Regions from separate parts of the Paenibacillus sp. FSL R10-2771 genome, predicted to be linked through region 3. Evidence: riboswitches for the same ligand, from Rfam matches in the RefSeq annotation. Region 3 holds a riboswitch; each other region holds the start of a gene.

Evidence for each region. Region 3 has a riboswitch for cyclic di-AMP ahead of NSU14_RS22410 (hypothetical protein). Riboswitches for the same ligand answer to the same signal wherever they lie in the genome.
Region 1: linked by a shared signal. The riboswitch ahead of NSU14_RS13790 (alpha/beta fold hydrolase) and the one ahead of NSU14_RS22410 (hypothetical protein) in region 3 are both predicted to bind cyclic di-AMP.
Region 2: linked by a shared signal. The riboswitch ahead of NSU14_RS12825 (APC family permease) and the one ahead of NSU14_RS22410 (hypothetical protein) in region 3 are both predicted to bind cyclic di-AMP.

What each region holds. Positions count from the first base shown of each region.
Region 1 is NZ_JBBOBM010000001.1:3,207,230-3,213,529, forward strand. It holds gene NSU14_RS13780 (MATE family efflux transporter) at 1-350, opposite strand, end outside; gene NSU14_RS13785 (MarR family winged helix-turn-helix transcriptional regulator) at 593-1,279, opposite strand; gene NSU14_RS13790 (alpha/beta fold hydrolase) at 1,393-2,202, opposite strand; cyclic di-AMP (ydaO/yuaA leader) riboswitch at 2,210-2,342, opposite strand; gene NSU14_RS13795 (extracellular solute-binding protein) at 2,523-3,833, opposite strand; gene NSU14_RS13800 (carbohydrate ABC transporter permease) at 3,900-4,727, opposite strand; gene NSU14_RS13805 (carbohydrate ABC transporter permease) at 4,740-5,618, opposite strand; gene NSU14_RS13810 (ABC transporter ATP-binding protein) at 5,615-6,300, opposite strand, start outside.
Region 2 is NZ_JBBOBM010000001.1:2,939,658-2,945,957, forward strand. It holds gene NSU14_RS12815 (DsbA family protein) at 1-714, shown strand, start outside; gene NSU14_RS12820 (disulfide oxidoreductase) at 711-1,145, shown strand; cyclic di-AMP (ydaO/yuaA leader) riboswitch at 1,372-1,531, shown strand; gene NSU14_RS12825 (APC family permease) at 1,660-3,477, shown strand; gene NSU14_RS12830 (iron-hydroxamate ABC transporter substrate-binding protein) at 3,676-4,698, shown strand; gene NSU14_RS12835 (FecCD family ABC transporter permease) at 4,919-5,977, shown strand; gene NSU14_RS12840 (FecCD family ABC transporter permease) at 5,989-6,300, shown strand, end outside.
Region 3 is NZ_JBBOBM010000001.1:5,250,914-5,257,213, forward strand. It holds gene NSU14_RS22405 (flotillin family protein) at 1-1,137, opposite strand, end outside; gene NSU14_RS22410 (hypothetical protein) at 1,160-1,678, opposite strand; cyclic di-AMP (ydaO/yuaA leader) riboswitch at 1,863-2,049, opposite strand; gene NSU14_RS22415 (glycoside hydrolase family 88/105 protein) at 2,322-4,724, opposite strand; gene NSU14_RS22420 (hypothetical protein) at 4,721-5,917, opposite strand; gene NSU14_RS22425 (polysaccharide deacetylase family protein) at 6,025-6,300, opposite strand, start outside.

The sequences.
Region 1 (6,300 bases), 2.0 Mb from region 3:
AGCGGCAGGCCGACGGCCATCGCGATAAGACCGAGAACCAGGCTGCTGTAAAAGGCGAATGCAGACACATGCTTAACATCAGCCGTATTTTTCTCTCCCAGCAAACGGGAAATGAAGGCACTGCTGCCGACACCAATCAGGTTACCCAGCGCCATAATGACCGCGAATAACGGTAAGGTTAAGGCAAGTGCGGTTAACATGGCAGTGTTATTTAACGTTCCAATGAAAAATGCATTCAGGATGGAATAGATGACACTCATTGACGTTCCAAGCATCATTGGTATTGCGAAGTGCGCTACGGCTTTTGCAACCGGTGCTTTTTCAAAGTAATGGAGGTTTTCTGTATCCATGCGGTTCACCACTTTCTTCCTGTATGTTAGTCTCTATATTAGTTAGAATTCTAACTATAAATTGATTGCGAACTTTGCGCCGCACCAAACAAACCCGTAACAAATGACAATACGGGTCTCGTAAGCGGGTGTTGACTAATCGTCAGTTTCAGACTGTATTTGGTAAAATCTTTATTGCGCTGCCTTTGCCTTCAGTTCTTCGGGAAAGACAGCGCCGCTGCTGCTAATAGGAAATGCTTTACTTACTTGTCATCCGAATCACTGGAGTTGTCCTTCGAGCCGTCTCTACCATCTCTGGAAGGCCAGCCGAAGCCGTTCATGCCGCCGCCTTGACCTTCCCGGCCAAATCCGGGGAATCTTCCGCTAAAGCGTCCGTCATCCATATTTCCCCACATTCTGCTCATTTGTCCGCGCATGGCCATCAGCTTGTCGAATTCCTCTGATCCTATGCGCTCCTTAGCGGCCTCCATCCACATAGCCATTACATCACGGTCTGCATCTGTTCCTAGTTCTTCTTCTAAGGCTGTAATGACGCGGACCAGGTATTCACCGAAGGCTGCCTGTTCTTCTGGAGACAGGACTGAAAATATGCTGCCGCCCTCAACCTCCTGGCCCTCTTCCTCCCGCCCTTTCGGCGTCAGATAAATCAGCATGATGCGTTTATCTGTCTCGGAAGGCTGACGGGTAATATATTCGGCCTTCTCCAGTTTGGCCAGCAATTCATTGAGCGAGGATACACGAATGTCCAGCATATAGGATAAATCCTTCGTGCTGATTCCGTCCTTCATCCGGAGAAACGCCATGATCCTGCCTTGTCCCCGTGACGTATCTGCCATAGGGCCAACAGCGGCGTGGTTCTTCAGATGCTGTCTCTGCAACAGCCATTGCAGCTTGGCGAGCTTGTCGTACAATTCAGCATTCATATTCATTATGAATCCTCCCAGGGATATATTTACGGTACCTGTCAATCAATGTAACGGTACCTGTTGAATTTATTATAACGGTACCTGTTATACTTGTCAAAGATTTTCTACAGGTGCCGTTAATAAATTTTCCGCTGGAAGCATTGCTGGTCTTTCAGGTAATCAAGCAGTAGCCGGTTGAAGTGCTGCGGCTGACATAAATGGCTGGGATACATGGCATCTTCCAGTATTGCCAGCGTGGCGAGCGGATATTTGGCCGCTGTTTGTCTCACCTGCTCCAGAACCCGCTCATTCTGATTGCCTGATACACAAAGAACGGGGACCTGCAGCCTTAGTGCAAACCCGTAGCTGTCCGTATGTCTTAGTGCCAGACGCTGTTTAATCAATTCTGTTGTCCGTTCATGGACAAGCTCTCTTCTCAGAATATGATACGCAGACAGCCATTTGTTATATGTAATGCGCAAAGAACGGATGAACATTTCAGCCGGAAGATAATGGGCGGCCCATGCGCAGATTTGAAAGAGCTCCAGCACTTTGCTGCCTTTGGACGTACAATCTCCTAGGATGTAATTGTCCACCAACACCAGATTAATTACCCGTTCAGGATTCAGATAGGCGAATTTCTGGGCAAGCACAGCACCGCTGGAACAAGCTACGATGACGGCCCGTTCTACGGACAGTCCATCCAATAATCCCTTCAGATCTTCACACTGCGTGTCTACAATCCGGCTGATCTCCACATCCATTTTACCGGATTGCCCATTCCCTCTTAGGTCAAACAAGATCACTTTCGCCCGCTTGCTGAAATACTCCGCCTGAGGCTCGAACAGATGATGTGAAGTCGAATAATCATGAATAAAAACAATGGGCAGACCACTGCCCGACACCTCGTAATAGAGGGTAGTTCCATTGACGTCAATATACGGCATTACCTGTGCATCCTCTCATGTCGCTTACGGAGTTAGCTGCCGGATTCGGGCTTGAAGAGTAGCCCTACTCGATTCCTCGAGATTCACCCCAGAAAACTTGGTTTCCCCGCTTCCATTACGGAACTCAGCGATTACATATATTTTTGCGGATATAGATTAACAGAAACTTCAGTATAGCCCATATTCGTCTATGAATGAATAGCTTAGGTGAATTTGCCCAACACGCGCAGAAACCAGCCGCAGTGAACCCAAAAAGCAGAGCAGCGATTCTCCCGTTACCGGAGACTCACTGCTCTGCTTGCTTTAAACATCATCTATAATCAGCGGTTCAGGATGTCATCCACCTCTTTGGCGAGCGTGTCCAGGCTGTCCTGAATTGGCAGGTTCTCCAGCCAGATATCGTTGATGCGTGTGCCCATCAGATCTTCAATCTCATGGTACGTACCGGTCATCGGACGCATTTTGCTGAATTCCAGCTCATCGGAAGCGACCTTGTAGCCTGGGAAGGCGGCAATGGTCTCTTTCATCAGGTCTGTGTCCAGGGAGGTTAGACGGGTCGGAAGATATCCCGTATTGGCAGAAGCATACGCCGCCTGTTCGGTATCCGACAGCCATTTCATGAATTCAAAAGCGGCTGCTTTCTCATTATCCGTTCCCGTATTCGCCAGATACGTATTCGATCCGCCGACCGGAACGCCCCGTTTGCCGTCTTCTCCGGCAGGAATCATGGATACGCCGAGATCAATTCCACTCTCCGCGGCCATGCCGGCAAACGTTTTGTAGCCGCCGACACTGGAGAAGATCAGCGCTGTGCCCGGATTGGCAATGGAGGCATAGTAGGCATCCTTGTCCGTGACCCCGAGTACTTTGATTAGTCCCTTGGATTCCAGATCCTCAATGAAGGAGATCAGCTTCACTGCGCCTTCACTGTTGATATTGGATTTCGTCTCATCCTCATTGACCACATTAGTATCCGAGTACGAATGCAACAGCGCCTCCATCACCCAGAAGTCATAGTTGAACAGGTACATCGGCGGCTGGCCGGTAGCATCATATGCGGTCTGCAGATAGGCCTCCAGTTCGGCAAAGGTCGCCGGTCCGTTCGTATCCAGCCCTTCTTTAGCGGCGAGCGTCTTGTTTACATACATCACGGGAACACTCCGCATATGGGGAAAGGCATACAGATCCTCGCCCAGATACAGGTTGCCGAGGTCGCCGATTTTGAAATCCGAGGTGTCGAACTTGTCCGTTTCCATGAACGGTTCGAGATTGGCAATAATGTCACTGTCGGCAAAGCCCTTAGTCATCGCCACTTCATCAATAAAAACATTCGGCAGCGTACCCGCTATGGCTGCAGCGTTAATCTTCTGCTGCATTTCCCAGTAATCGCCTTGATATTCAGCATTCACATGGATATTCAGCTCGGCTCCTTTGGTCTCGTTGAACTGGTCCACCAGATTCTGATTTACATCCTCCACGGCGGAGGTCCAGAAGTTCAGCTCGGTAACGGAATCCCCTTTCTCATAGGCCGCTATACTGGATTCGGCTTCGGTGGTGGCACAGCCTGCAAGAACGGTGGTCAGTGCAACAGTGGCGAGCAGCGGAGTTACTCTTTTTCCCCATACCTTCATTATTCGTTTCTCCTCCATGAACTGCTGTATTTGGTATTCAACATGCAAGGCCGCAGGGTATTCCCGCTACTTCACTCCCATGTAGGTGAACGCTTTGATAATCTGCTTGCGTGCAATCAGGAAGACCAGCAGAATCGGCACGATCAGCATCATATTCCCGGCCATCACGATCTGCGGGCTGAGCCCCTCCACATCCTGAAGCTTCTGAATTCCAAGCGGCAAGGTTCGGACAGCATCCGTTGTGGTCCATACGAGCGGGAAAAAGTAACTGTTCCACGTCCCGATGAACGTCAGCAGCGCGAGTGTGGACAAGGTGGGCACAGCGGCAGGCATCATGATCGTGCAGATGATTTTGAACTCACTGGCATTATCCAGACGGGCTGCCTCCAGCTGGGAATCCGGCACCTGCATGAAGGTCTGCCGCAGCATGAAGATGGCCGTACCGCTGGCAATGAAGGGCACGATGAGCGATACATAAGTGTTCAGCAGTCCGGACTTCGCAAACATGACGAAGATCGGCAGGAAGATCAGCTGTCCCGGAATCATCATGGTGGCGAGCACGATGCCGAACAGCGCGTTTTTACCCTTGAATTGATACCTTGCGAATGCATAGGCTGCCGGAACAACAACGACCAGCTGACCGAGCATCGTCCCGAGCGTAATGATCAGGGAATTGCGGGTATAATGCAGAAAGTTAATCCTCGTAAAAGCATCCCGGAAGTTCTGCCACTGCAGCGAATCCACCCAGAATTTCGGCGGCATCCGAAGCACCTCGCCCAGCGTCTTGAACGCGGTGAGGATCATCCAATAGAATGGCATCAGGAAGATCACGATCAGCAGAACAGATACAATGATCCGTAGTCCTGCGCCCGGCAGCCGGACCCAAACCTTCATTTCCTCACCCCTTTAGCGGTAATGAACCCGTTTATTCAGTGCTTTGAAGTAGAAAATCGTAATCAGCCCCACGATACCTATCAGCACGACCGCCATTGCGGAGGCGTAGCCGACCCGGTAATATTCGAAGCTCTGCTTATAAATGCTGAAGATCAGCGTGTTCGTGGCATTGGACGGACCGCCCTGCGTCATGATATTGATCGTCTCGAACACCTGGAAGGAGCCGATGATATTCATCAGGATCAGGAAGAACAAGGTCGGTGAGATCATCTTGAGCGTAATTTGAAAGAAAACGGAACGCTTGGACGCATTGTCCAGAGCCGCAGCCTCATAGAGGTAACCCGGAATAGAGCCCAAGGCGGAGCAAATGATCAGCGCATTGAATCCGACGGATTTCCAGACCGAGACCAGCACCAGCGAGAACAGCGCCACATCCTTATCGGTCAGCCAGCCCACCGGCGCTGCTCCCAGCACAGACAGCAGGTAATTGAACAGCCCCGTATCCGTGTTCATCAGCCACATCCAAATCAGCGATACGGATACCAGCGAGATGATATTGGGCGTGAAGCTCAGTGTCTGGATGAACCGGTTCAGCGGTGTGTTTTTCTGTAAAAAGAGCGCCAGCCCCATCGCCAGCACCATCACCAGCCCAACGTCCATCCCCATGTACAGCAGCGTATTGAGCAGGGTATGGAGGAAATCCCGGCCGCTGAACAGCTCTGCATAGTTGCTGAGTCCGGCGAACTTCATCGGTCCGCGCATATTCCAGGTGAAGAAGCTCAAATAGATGTTGTACAGAATCGGATAGAGGTAAAATACCGTCAGGATGATCACTGCCGGAGCAACCAGCAGATAGGGAAGCACCTTCACGGACGGGCGCAGCCGCTTCATGCCGAATCACCGGTGCTTCCGGCAGTGCTGATTCCGGACTGTGCAGCTTCCCGGACCCGCTGCTCCTGCGCGTCGAAGAATGCCAGATGCTCCTTCTTCACGTAGAGCTTCACGGCTTCCAGCTCGCGTTCCGGACGGTCGAAGCATTTCACCGAAATGATCAGCCCGTTCTCCAGCTGCACTTTGTAGATAATCTCCGACCCGAGCAGCTCCCGGCCGCTGAGCGTGCCCGTCAGGCTAACGGTATTGTCCGGTTCCATTCCCGGCTCCAGGGTAAACTTCGCCTTCTCTGGACGGAAGCCGAGATAGCGGGCCTGCTGCGGAGCCAGCTTACGGATTTCTTCCCCGCAGCGGTCGAGTGCCAGAATATTCATCGGCGGGGTGCCGATGAAACGGCTGGAGAACAGGTTGGCCGGATCGTAATACAGGTTGTGCGGGTTATCCTCCTGCATGACCTTCCCGCCATCCATCAGCACGATCCGGGTGCCCATGCTCATCGCCTCCACCTGATCATGGGTTACGTAGACAAAGGTCGCGCCCAGCTTCTTATGCAGCTCGATCAGCTCCGCGCGCATCTGCTGCCTCAGCTTGGCATCCAGATTGGACAGCGGCTCGTCCATCAGGAACACGGCTGGCTTCTTCACCATAGCCCGTGCCAAGGCGACCCGCTGGCGTTCACCGC
Region 2 (6,300 bases), 2.3 Mb from region 3:
AGCAAGCAGGAGAAACGCCGGGCAGAGCAGGAACAGCAGAAGCAGAAAACGAGAATTCTGATCGTGAGTACAGTGGCATTAGTCGTAATTATTTTTGTAGGATTATTCATGCTGGCCTCGAAGGACGGCTCAACCACAGGATCTGCTGCGGCTCCCGTTGACTTCAATTACAGTGAAATGGCACGGCTGGGCAAAGAAGATGCTCCAGTCAAAATCGTTGAATTCGGCGATTACAAATGTCCGGCTTGCGCCCAGTTCACCGGGGTGATTAAACCGCAAATCGTTCAGGAGTATGTCAATCAGGATAAAGCAGCCTTTTACTTCGTCAACCTGGCCTTTATTGGTACGGATTCGAGAACAGCCTCACTCGCGGCACTCTCCGTATACCATCAGAATCAAGAGGCTTTCTGGAAATTCTTCGATGCCATCTATGCTAACCAGGGTGAAGAAAAGGTGGAGTGGGCAACACCGGACTTCCTGGTAAGTCTGGCACAGCAATTAGAACTGCCCATTGACTTCGACCTGCTGCGTAAGGATATTGAAGACAAGACCTACGAAAGCGAATTGGAGAGAGATATCCAGCTTGGCACTGACACCGGCATAACCAACACGCCGTCATTGTTTGTCAATGGAGTCAAAGTGAATGAACCTTTTAATATGGAGGAAATCGATGCTCAAATCCAGGTAGCTGCGGAAGCTGTGGCTGGACAATGAATAAATTCTCTGCATTCTGCCGCCGGAATTGTCTCTACTTGGCCTGGTTCGTCTCGGTTGTTGCTGTAGCAGGCAGTCTGTATCTCAGTGAAGTGCTGAAATATGAGCCCTGCAAGCTATGCTGGTTTCAGCGGATATTTATGTACCCGCAGCTGATTTTGCTCGGAATCGCCACTTACCGGGGGGATAAGCGCATTATCCCGTATGTCCTTCCCTTAAGTTTGATTGGCGGAAGCATTTCGATCTATCATTACGCAGAGCAGAAAATTCCGGCACTCAGCAAGGTGCTTCCATGTACAATCGGTGTGCCGTGCAACACGGATTATCTGAATTATTTCGGATTCATCACCATCCCGCTGCTGGCACTCATTGCGTTCGCATTAATCACAATTCTGCTATGGACAGGGCGTAAAGAGGATGCAGGTGAGTAAGAAGCCGTCAGGCAGAATGAAGAGTAACTATTTCCCTTAAATTAAGTGTAAATTATTATGCAGAAACGCTGTAAAATCACGCGATAAAGGGATAATGAAAGAGAATGAAAGATCAAGACATACCGGATCATGGATTTGGTTGTTTTGGTTGTTTTTCATTCTTTTTTCATTTGTTTCAACGCTTTACGGAAGAGGCATTGTAGATTAATATTAGTCCTTGTGAGAAGTTGAATATGCGCTGAATTTTCCGGAAGGAAAAACGGGGGAACCAAACTTGGCCGAGTGCCAACGGGGTGAATCGGAAGCGGGTCAGCAGACTCGAAAACCGTAGGGCTACCACAGCCCGAATCCGCCAGCTAACCTCGTAAGCAATAGTGGGATAATGACCATGCACTCAAGGCATGCGGATCATTTCCGTATGCTTATTTTTGTGCCTGCATTTATGAAATCCACTTATGAAAACAGCGCGCGGTACTGCCGTTTCAACTTAACAAAGAGAGGAACTGTTACTACAATGGTAAGCAAGGTAAAACGACTATTGATCGGGCGTCCGATGAAGTCGAACGAACTCGATCATGAAAAGTTATCCAAGGTGAAAGCACTGGCTGTCCTGTCTTCTGATGCGCTCTCGTCTGTAGCCTACGGAACAGAACAAATCTTAATCGTACTTGTGGCCGCAGGTTTCACAGCTATCTGGTACTCATTGCCAATTGCATTAGCCGTATTGGGCCTGCTGGCCATCTTAATCCTGTCTTATCGGCAGACCATTTTTGCTTATCCGCAAGGCGGGGGCGCCTATATTGTTGCCAAAACCAATCTCGGGGTTCATACCGGCTTGCTTGCCGGCGGCTCTTTGCTGGTGGATTATATTCTTACGGTGGCGGTAAGCGCCTCGGCGGGAACGGATGCGATCACATCAGCGTTCCCGAGTCTTCATAATCATAGTGTACTCATAGCGGTTACTGTCATTCTGCTCTTAACGATTGTCAATCTGCGGGGTGTTACTGAATCTGCTTCATTCATAGCCATTCCGGTATATCTGTTCGTCGTCTCCATCTTTGTACTGATTATCGCGGGAGTCTTCAAGTATGCAACCGGCGGTGCTCATGCCCAGGTTCCTGAGATCGGCTCGGCGGTATCGAACGTCAGTATGTTCCTTCTGCTTAAGGCCTTCAGCTCCGGCTGTTCGGCACTGACCGGGGTAGAAGCGGTCTCCAATGCGATCCCTAACTTCAAAGCACCGGCTGAGAAAAATGCGGCTAAAACGCTGATGCTGATGGGTCTGATTCTCGGGGCTATGTTCACGGGGATTACGCTTTTGGCTTATTGGTACGGTATCATGCCGGACGAGAAAGCAACGGTTGTGTCACAGATTACCGAGTCTACCTTTGGCCGCGGCGGTTTGTACTTCTTCATCCAAGGCATCACCGCAGTAATCTTGTTCCTGGCGGCGAATACAGCGTATTCGGCCTTCCCGCTGCTGGCGTTCATGTTCGCCAAAGACAAATATTTACCCCACGCCTTCATGGTGCGCGGAGACCGGCTGGGATTCTCCAACGGCATTATTTTCCTCGGCGTAATGTCGGCTGTGCTTGTAGCTGCTTTTCACGGAAATACCGAAGGGTTGATTCCATTATACGCCGTTGGGGTATTCATTCCGTTTACCCTTTCACAGCTTGGCATGATGGTCCAGTGGTACAGAACCAAGCCTAAGGGCTGGCAGAGCAAATTCGCTGTGAATACAGTAGGCATGCTCACAACCTTAACCATTACGCTCATCTTCATTATTACTAAATTCTCGAGTGTATGGATGGCCTTCATCTTCCTGCCGCTTGTAATCATCGTGTTCCACCGGATTCACCGCCATTATATGAATATTGCCGATCAGCTGCGTATTTGTCCGGCTACGGATAAACCTTGCATTAAAGGAAGCACAGTGGTTGTACCTGTTGCCGGTGTCACCCGTGCAGTACTGCATTCGATCAGCTATGCGAAGTCATTGACTGAGAATGTAGTGGCTGTATATGTCGGATTCGATGAAGAAGAGATTCACAAAATGGAACAGAAGTGGGAAGAGTGGAACCCTGGGGTGCGCCTGATTGTACTCCGCTCGCGTTACCGCAGCATCATCCGCCCGCTGGTGAAATTCATCGATACGGTGGAGTGGAAAACCGCTTCTACAGACCACATTACTGTACTCATTCCGCAATTTGTTACGAAGCATTGGTGGCAGGCGATTCTGCATAATCAGACCAGCTTGTTCATCCGCTCTTATCTGATGAATCAGAAGGATATCGTTATAGCAACTGTACCGTATCATTTGCACAAATAGACATACCCTTTATATGTAAAACGGCTGTTTCCGCAGGTTGCGGGAATAGCCGTTTTTTGTTATGCGCAGGGTGAGTATAAATGGAATCAGATAATTTAGTTGACATAGAGAATGAGAATCAATATCATCAGTTTATGTGAGGCGAAGGCCGCAATCACCTTTGACCAATAATGAATGTATATACAGGAGGGGTAATTAATGTTTTCGTTCAACCTGCAAAGATCAACAAGCATGAAGCTGGCTATGGCCGGACTCATGACCACGACGTTGTTATTATCCGCATGCGGAAATAACAATGCAGCCAATAACGGAGCTGCGGCAACTACGGCACCTGCAGCAACTGCAGAAGCCACTACTGCACCGGCAGAAACAACAGCTCCAGCGGTAGAGCAAACAGTAACGGATGCCATGGGACATAAAGTCACTGTCCCTGCGAACCCGCAGCGTGTGCTTGCTTCTTATCTGGAAGACTATCTGGTCGCACTTGGCGTGACTCCGGTTGCCCAATGGTCCGTGACAAACGGCACTCAGGATTACCTTGCAGCTGAGCTTAAGGACATTCCAACCATCAGCTATGACCTTCCACTCGAAGCTGTAACCAGCTTCGCACCGGACTTCACTATTGTACAATCGGAAGGTACTGTCCAGAACGGTCTGTATGACCAGCTGAACAAAATTGCACCAACGTATGTAATCGGCGACGAAGTCAGCAAGGACTGGCGCAAATCGCTGCTCAAGATCGGCGAGCTTTTGAACAAAACGCCTGAAGCTGAAGCAGCCATTGCTGCCTATGATCAAAAAGCGGCTGATGCCAAAACAAAAATCTCCGCTGCGATCGGCGATGAGTCCGTTGCCATTCTCTGGCTGGTATCCAAGAACTTCTATATAGTAGATGAAACCCGCAGCAGCGGGGCAGTCCTGTATGGTGATCTTGGCGTGAAGCTTCCGAATCTGGTTACCGAAATTCCTGCTGAGTCCAGAGCAACGTGGAATCCGATATCACTTGAGAAATTGTCTGAGCTGACTGCAGATCATATCATCCTTGTGAACAGTGACGGGGCGGATGCTGCTGAAGTTACGGATGGCGCGATCTGGAAGGGGATTCCGGCTGTTAAGGCGGGGAATGTTCATGAGTTTAGCAGATCAACCAGCTGGCTGTACAGCGGTCCTATAGCTAACTCCAAAACAATTGATGATGCTCTGAGCAGTCTTGTAAAATAAGATGCGTTCAAAATGCCGGTAATCAGCCTCTGCCGGTATAGAGTGTGCAGGTCCTTGTATCCCCGGATACGATGATCTGCACCTTTTTTTAAATGGAGCGATAGATGAGGGCGTTCAGCATAGATTACGCGTTATCTGCTTGTACAAAATTCACATATTTGCGATAATGAGAATGATAATCAATTAGAAGCAAGTAATAATCCTGTTAAGGAGACGGCTTATGGTTTCATCCACACGTTCTAATCTCAATCCTTCTACGGCTGCAGAGGATAAACCCATCAAGTCGCGGCCGTTGGCTGCAGCTACGATACTGCTGCTCGGAATAGCTGTCATCGTCTTCGGGCTGATGTTGTCTGTATCGGTAGGAGCAGCAGATATCCGGCTGGCTACTGTATGGGAAGCTGTTGTCCGCTTCAATCCGGAGCTGGCGCAGCATCAGGTCATCCGGGAGCTGCGAATCCCCCGGGCTTTGTCCGGAGCACTGGTGGGGGCATGTTTTGCTGTTGCCGGCGCGATCATGCAGGGAATGACCCGGAATCCGCTGGCGGATTCGGGGCTGCTGGGACTCAACGCCGGAGCCGGTGTCGGCCTGGCATTGGCTTTCGCCTTTGCGCCTTCGCTGTCTTTCATGTATATCATGATCTACTGCTTCATTGGAGCGGCTGTGGCATCGCTCTTAGTCTTCGGCATCGGTTCGCTGTCCCATAGCGGGCTGACACCGCTACGCCTAACCTTAGCGGGTGCTGCGGTCAGTGCTATGCTGCTGGCGCTCAGCCAAGGCGTCGCCATTCTGTATCACCTCTCCCAGGATATCGCGTTCTGGATGGCAGGCGGGATTGGGGGAGCGAACTGGACACAGCTCAAGATTATGTCCCCCTGGGTTGCAGGTGCGCTTATCGGGTCGCTGGTGCTCTCGCGTTCCATCACGCTGTTAAGCCTGGGAAGGGATGTTGCCGCTGGACTGGGGCAGCGCACACGGCTGGTACAGACCGCAGGGATGATCATTGTGGTCATTCTTGCCGGAGCGGCGGTCTCGACGGTGGGCCCGATTGCTTTTGTCGGATTAATGGTTCCGCATATTACCCGTTATCTGGTGGGGGTGGATTACCGCTGGATCATTCCTTGCTCGGCAGTACTCGGGAGCGTCCTGATCCTCTTTGCCGATATCGCTGCGAGAATGATTAATGCGCCTTATGAAACACCGATAGGTGCCCTGATTGCAGTAATCGGCGTACCGTTCTTCATCTATCTGGCCAGCAAGCGCAAGGGGGAGCTGTAATGAACAGGACCATGTCTGTACCCTCAGTGAAATCGCGCCGCACCAGAGAAGCCGGTATTCTAACGCTGCTTGCTGCACTTATCGTCATTATTTTTATTGTCAGTATGAATACCGGCTTCATGCGCTTATCACCACTTGATGTTCTACATACTCTGCTCGGTGAAGGAACCAAACAGCAGAAGCTGATTCTGTTTGATTTCCGGCTGCCGCGTATAGTGATCTCACTGCTCATCGGGGCGGGTTTCGCAGTATCCGGATCTATTCTGCAAGGCCTGTCGCGCAATGCTCTTGCTGAACCCTCTACCTTAGGGATTAACGCCGGA
Region 3 (6,300 bases):
TCCCGCTTCCGCCGCTCCGGCCAGCTGGACAATCTCCGCATTCGCTCTCCCTTTCGCCAGCTCAGCTTCCGCCGTGGCCAGTCCGCGCTTGGTCGTTGTCGCTGCCTCGGCTTCCGCCTCAAGAATCTGCCGCTGCTTGGCGGCTTCCGCTCTCATGACCGTAGCCTGGTTCTCCGCCTGGGCAGGCTTGATCACCGTTGCCTCCAGCTCCCGCTGTCTCAGCTCGACTTCAATTTCCCGGACTGTGCGGTTGGCCTCCGCTTCCATCTGCGTGATTTTGACCTGTTCGGTAACGAGCGATTGCTTAATTTTGTTCTGCTGCAATTCATACGCAAGATCCGCCTGTGCCTTCTTCACTTCTGTCTCCAGCTTGAAATCCGCCTGCTTGATGTTCAGTTCCTTCTCAAACAGGGATTCCTTCGCGCGGGCGGCGGTTCCCGCTTCAATGGTGGCCTGATGCGCATTGGCTTTGGCAATGGAGGATTCCTTCTCCGCCTCGGCCTGCTTGATCTGAATGTCGCGTTCCGCTTCCGCCTTGGCAATGCTGGCATCGCGGCGGATGCGCTCAATTTCCGGAACCCCCATATTGTCGATATACCCTTTGTCATCCGTAATTTTCTTGATGGTGAAGCTGACGACCTCAAGCCCCATCTTGTCGAGGTCCTCCGAGCAGGTCTCCCTCATCTTGCTGTTGATTTCATCAGGCGTCTTTAGGATGGATTCCACCGTCAATTGCCCGATTAAGCCGCGCAGGTGGCCCTCCACCGAATGCAGGATAATCGTCTCGCGGTCTTCTTCCGGCCGGTCGATGAACTGCTCACTGGCCGTCAGAATAGCGGTGGGATCGCTTTTGATTTTTATCTGGGCGACCGCCTCCAGGTTGAGCTTGATGCCCTGCCGGGAGAACATCGCCTGCGCCGGAATGACATCGAAGCTCATCAGCATCATCGAGATGGTCTTATTGTTCTGGAAGCCGGGGATGACGAACGTACCGCCGCCCTGCACCACTCTTTTACCGCCGAGACCGTATACAATCATCGCCTGATTGGGCGGGACTTTTTTATAAGCGGTCACGATACTGAACAAAGCCAGCAGAATAACAACAACAATGCCCGAGATTAAATAAAGAATAACCATTTGGTCCGACACTCCCCGTCATTTATAATTCTCCGAATTCCCTCTCGAAGAGGGTTACTTCCGCCATTCCCTTATCCACCTTCAAAATAATCACCCTGTCGCCCCTCACAAGCTGCTGGCCGCTTGCTGCCCTCACTCCAATGGAGCGCATCGTTCCGTGCAGCACATATTTCATTTCCCCGGCTGTCCCATCTGCTGCAGGTACACTGATGTATCCAAGCTGCCCTGCCTGCTCATAATCCAATTCATTCATGCTGCTGTCATACCGGGTCATCACCCGGGCCAACACTGCATACATCAGACAACCTGTCAGCAAGGCAATCATGGTGCAGATCAGCACTACTGCATGCACGCCCATTCCGCTGAAGCGGATAAGCACATAACCGGAGCCGCCCCAGACTGTGACAAACACCATCAGCGGGAGTATAGGCACAAAGCCCGGCCCCCCGGCGTCACCGCCCCCCGCATGCAGATGACCCGTCAGGCCATGTCCGTGAAGTCCGCCGCTGAGGAGCAGGAGCAGTCCGACCCAGAAGCACACGATAAATATAGTTAAGATAACGATCACCTCCTTAGGCAGTTCAGATCACATTATAAATAGACTTTTACCGTTGTTATATGAATTGTTATTTTTGATTCAGACCGTCTCCCCCTGCTGCCTGCACAGCAAAAAGACCACAGCAGCAGCAGGGCTCTCCGTGGTCGGTTAATCGATCATGGCGCTCATCCTCTCTCTTCGAGGCTTACGGGGTTAGCTGACGGATTCGGGCAGCGAGATTGCCCTACCTTGCCGGAGCACCGTTACAGCATGCAGCAAGGATTCACCCCAGGCGTGCGGCCGCTATCTGTGCAAAAGCCGTAATCACCGTTGGTTCCCCCGTTCCCATTACTGGAATTCAGCCATTTGAGAACAGTTAAATTTCATTCGGTTGTTGATTTGAATCTTACGCCTGCAGCCATTTAATGTAAAACGCTACGGTTGACAAAAGAAGCCAAAAATGCCGTCCCTGCATGAATGAAGGCGCATTCTTTGCTTTCGCTCTTAAGCGGCCGATGATTTACTCCTTCTTGCTCCGATTCTCTGGAGCAGTGCTGTTCCATAGCAAAGAGGCTGTCTAGTAAGCAGTGAATCCGCTTGCTAGACAGCCCCGGCCGGCAAATATTATCAATACAGTATAATTTCATTATCGTTTCTGTGCTTCCAGCTCCCGCATAAGCTCCAGCGCTTCAATACCGGCCAGCAGTACTATGCCAATTCCGTGAGTATCGTTGAGCTGCCAGGTGAGCTGCTCCTTGTAATAGAGCTTATTGAAGGAGTAGCCTGATCCCCGGCAGACGCCGTAGACATTCCCCTGCTTGTCGATGCAGTATTCGGCAAGGGCGTGCCAGCCGCGTATTGCTGCAGCGGCGTAGGGTTGCGGCTTGAGCAGCCAGCCTCTGCGTACCCCTCTCGCGAAGGCATACACGAACATTGAAGAGCAGGATGCCTCCGCATAGGTTTCAGCATCCGTCAGAACTTGATGCCATAGCCCTGCTGCATCCTGTAGCCGCAGATACCCTTCACACAGCTCCCGGAAATAATCCAGCAGCTCCGGCTGCTGCGGGTGCTGCTCCGGCAGAATCTCCAGCAGCTCGGTCAGTGAGAACAGCACCCAGCCGTTGCCTCTGCCCCAAGGCACACCGTTCGGCTTGCCGAATTTATAGTCATAGACATGGTGCATAATGCCAAGCTCCGGCTGGAACAGCCGCGCGCGGTAATGCAGAAACTGGGCCACGGCGTCATCCAGATAGGCAGCATTGCCGGTCAGCTGATAGTACCGGACCAGAAAAGGGGTGCTCATATACAAATCATCACACCACATTGTTCCCTGCATGAAATCGGTCGTGCCCCGGGTGCGGTAGAGCGCACCCGCCTCGTCACGGGACTGTGTCCCTTGAATGTAACGGGCAATGTATTCTGCCGCCCCGGCTGCTCCAGGCAGCGGCTGCACGCTGTGCGCTGCCAGCATCGCCGCACCGAATGAGCCGCAATCATCCAGGGAGTCGATTAGCGCCAGCTGCTGATTAATTCCCGGAGCGCCGTAACGGCCCGTGTCCCAGAGTGAATATTCATGAAGCCGTGTGCACTGCTCAATATGGCCTCTGGTATAAGCGGTGTAATGGGAATCATCCAGCACTGTCCCTGTGCACAGCAGCCCGTATAACGTCACGCCCAGCGGATAATTCCAGCGTCCGTACAGCGTGCTCTCCAGATACGGCCTGACCGCTCCGCCGGGGCGGTCTACCCGCCAGAAGCAGCTCTCCGCCCCTTCCCCAAAGGGAGTATCCATCATAGCCGCCGCAGCAGCCTCCGGTGCAGCCGATGCAAGGAAGGTCCCCAGATACAGCCAGGGTCCTGCCTGCCCTTCCACAGGATGCGGCAAGACCAGGCTCACGGTGTCCGCTTCCGCTTCTCCCCCTGCGTCCGCCGCTTCCAGCCGGAAGCCCCAGTCCGGGCCATCGCAGACGGCCTCGACCAGCAGATCATGGCTGCCGAAGCCCAGCGGCAGCACACATTCAAGCCCGGCACTCCCCCCGGGCTGGATGGCGGCAAGCCTGCCATCCACATAGACCCGGAGTGCCGCCACGTCCCGGCTGCGGAGGCTCAGCCGGGTGTCAGTGAAGCCCGGCGCTGTCACCGCCAGCCGGCTCCAGGCCAGCGCCTTCGCGCCGGGAACCTCGCCGAAGATACGCGCGAGATTCCCGGCGCAAGCCACGGTATCCGGCCATCCGGCCTGCGGATACCAGGCACAGCGGGACGCGAGCGCCGCTTCGGCCGCGCCGCTGCGGAATGCGCTTTGCAGCGGCTCCGCCTGGAGTGCTGCTGTTCCTCCTTGAGGAACGCCGGCGCGCTCGCACTCCGGCTGCAGCATCCATCTGCTCTGCTGCGGCGCGCTGTAAATCCAGCCCTCACAGCCGCTGCGCCCGGCTGTCGGGGCCAGGAAATGCAGCGGTGCGCCTTTCACGCTGCCCGTGCCGAAGATGCCGCCGCAGCCCGTGCCGACTGCGGTAAATTCCAGCAGCACATGGTTCCAGCCCTGGCTTAGCCCGGTCCGGAAGTAGGCCCTGCGGTCCGGAAATACATCGTCGTTCAGATTGGACTGGAACACGGCGGAGCCATTGACATAGACCGTTACCGGACCGAAGCAGCTGACAGCCAGCGGGATATCGCTCTCTGCTTCGCTCCACAGCTTGCCCCAGACATAGACAAATTCCCCGTCCTGCAGCTCCGGCAGCCGTTCCTTCAGATTCATCTCATACCGGCAGTCGGATAGCCGCGGAAAGCTGTCCTCCAGATGCACCCGGTACACCGGAGGCTGCGGCGGATTGGCACCGATATAGCGATTGGCTACGATCGCAAGCACGGATTCGGTATGCTCTCCAGCCGTACGCACGATAGAATTCTGCGGATCAAAATATGCCGGAACACCAGCCTCCACAGTCTTGCTGTTCTTCACAGTCCCGCCAGCCTCCACAGTATGCCCGCTCTTCGCTGCCTCACCACTCTTCACCGTCACCCTTCCATTGCCTGCCTCACCGCCTATCACAACGCCACCTCACCGCCGGGATAGAGGGTGGAGCTGTACAGCCGCTTGGGCTGCGGCAGCTGCCGCCCGGGATGCACCGCCTGCAGCGGGAGCGGTTCGCCGGCATAGACGGCCGCAAGCTCATCCGTATAAATAATGACCTGCTCGGTCCCGCTGCCCAGCAGGTCCCCATGCACGGCGTATCCCTGCTCGGCAAACCGGGCAACGATATTCATATAGCCGTCATAGAGCGCGGGAAGCACAGCTTCGCCCCGGCGGTAAGCCAGAATATAATCCGGCGCATCCTTCCAGAAATGACTTACGGCTTCAACGATCGTCAGCCAGCCGTCCGTGGTGCGCTCTTCCTTCCACAGCTCCTGACCGGACTGGTCCAGCAGAAACATCGCATCTTTACCGCGCAGGCCCTTGCCGTCATCTTCACGGACCATACGGTCGAGACCGGCAATCTGCAGACCCGGCAGGTCGGGACGGAACCGTCCGAGCGCCAGATGCTGCGATTCAATGGAGCCTTCATACCGCCACAGCTCATGCCCGTCACGGTCATACATCACCGTCACACTGCCGCCGATCACCAGCTCCGGCACTCCGTCTCCATTCACATCGCCGACCCACAGACAATCCGCATGATCCTCCAGATCATGGCAGCTCCACAGCCGGTTTCCGTCCGCATCCAGCAGATCATATCCGGCCATGATCTCATCACGCCCGTCTCCGTCAAGATCGAACACCCACGGATAATGCCCCACATTGCCCTGATGGGTCCAGAGCAATTCGAAGCTGGAGTTCAGTGCCCACAGCTGATGATAGCGGTCTTTGAGGATAATGTCGGAAGGATGTCCGCTGCCCTTCAGGTCGGCAATAATGATACAGTCATGGGCTTCCTTGGCCGGTAGCGGATGGACCGACTTGACCTTGCCCGTCGCCCCCTCCAGAATCTGCAGCCGGTCATCCATCACACACAGCACCTCAAGCGCGCCGTCTCCGTCAATATCGAAGATTTGGGCCGGATAATCCGACCCTGAGCTGCCTGCACCATTATCCGGCTTCCCGGTCTGCCACAACAGACGGCCCTCCAGATCATAGGCAGTCAGGCACTGCACCTGATGCGGAATATAACGGACATCCTGGCGGTTATCCGGCTGAACCAGCAGCAGCTCTGCCCTGCCGTCCCCGTCCAGATCACCGAGCAGCATTTTACATCTTGGACCGGCGGCTGAAATATCGATTCCGGCCAGCCGGTGCAGCGATTGATTCGTTTTTTTCACAGTAATTCCTCCTTATCTCTATCCCAGTCCTGTAATCAGCCTAACTCCACAGTCTGTCCTCCAGGCACCCCGACCACAGTTCCGGCAACCTCCAGCCAGACGGCAGCAGCTCCCGGATTGTATACAAAATCCCGTGCGGCAGAAAAAATCAGCCCCCGGCAGGCCTTCATATAATGAACCAGCTCCAGGTTGCTCACATACCAGATGTCGTCCCGGCCGCCGGCCATGGCACAGAAGCGCTCCATCAGCTCCCAGTTGTTATCATTGTCGAATTCGTAGCTATGGCCCCACACATACATCAGATAGAGATA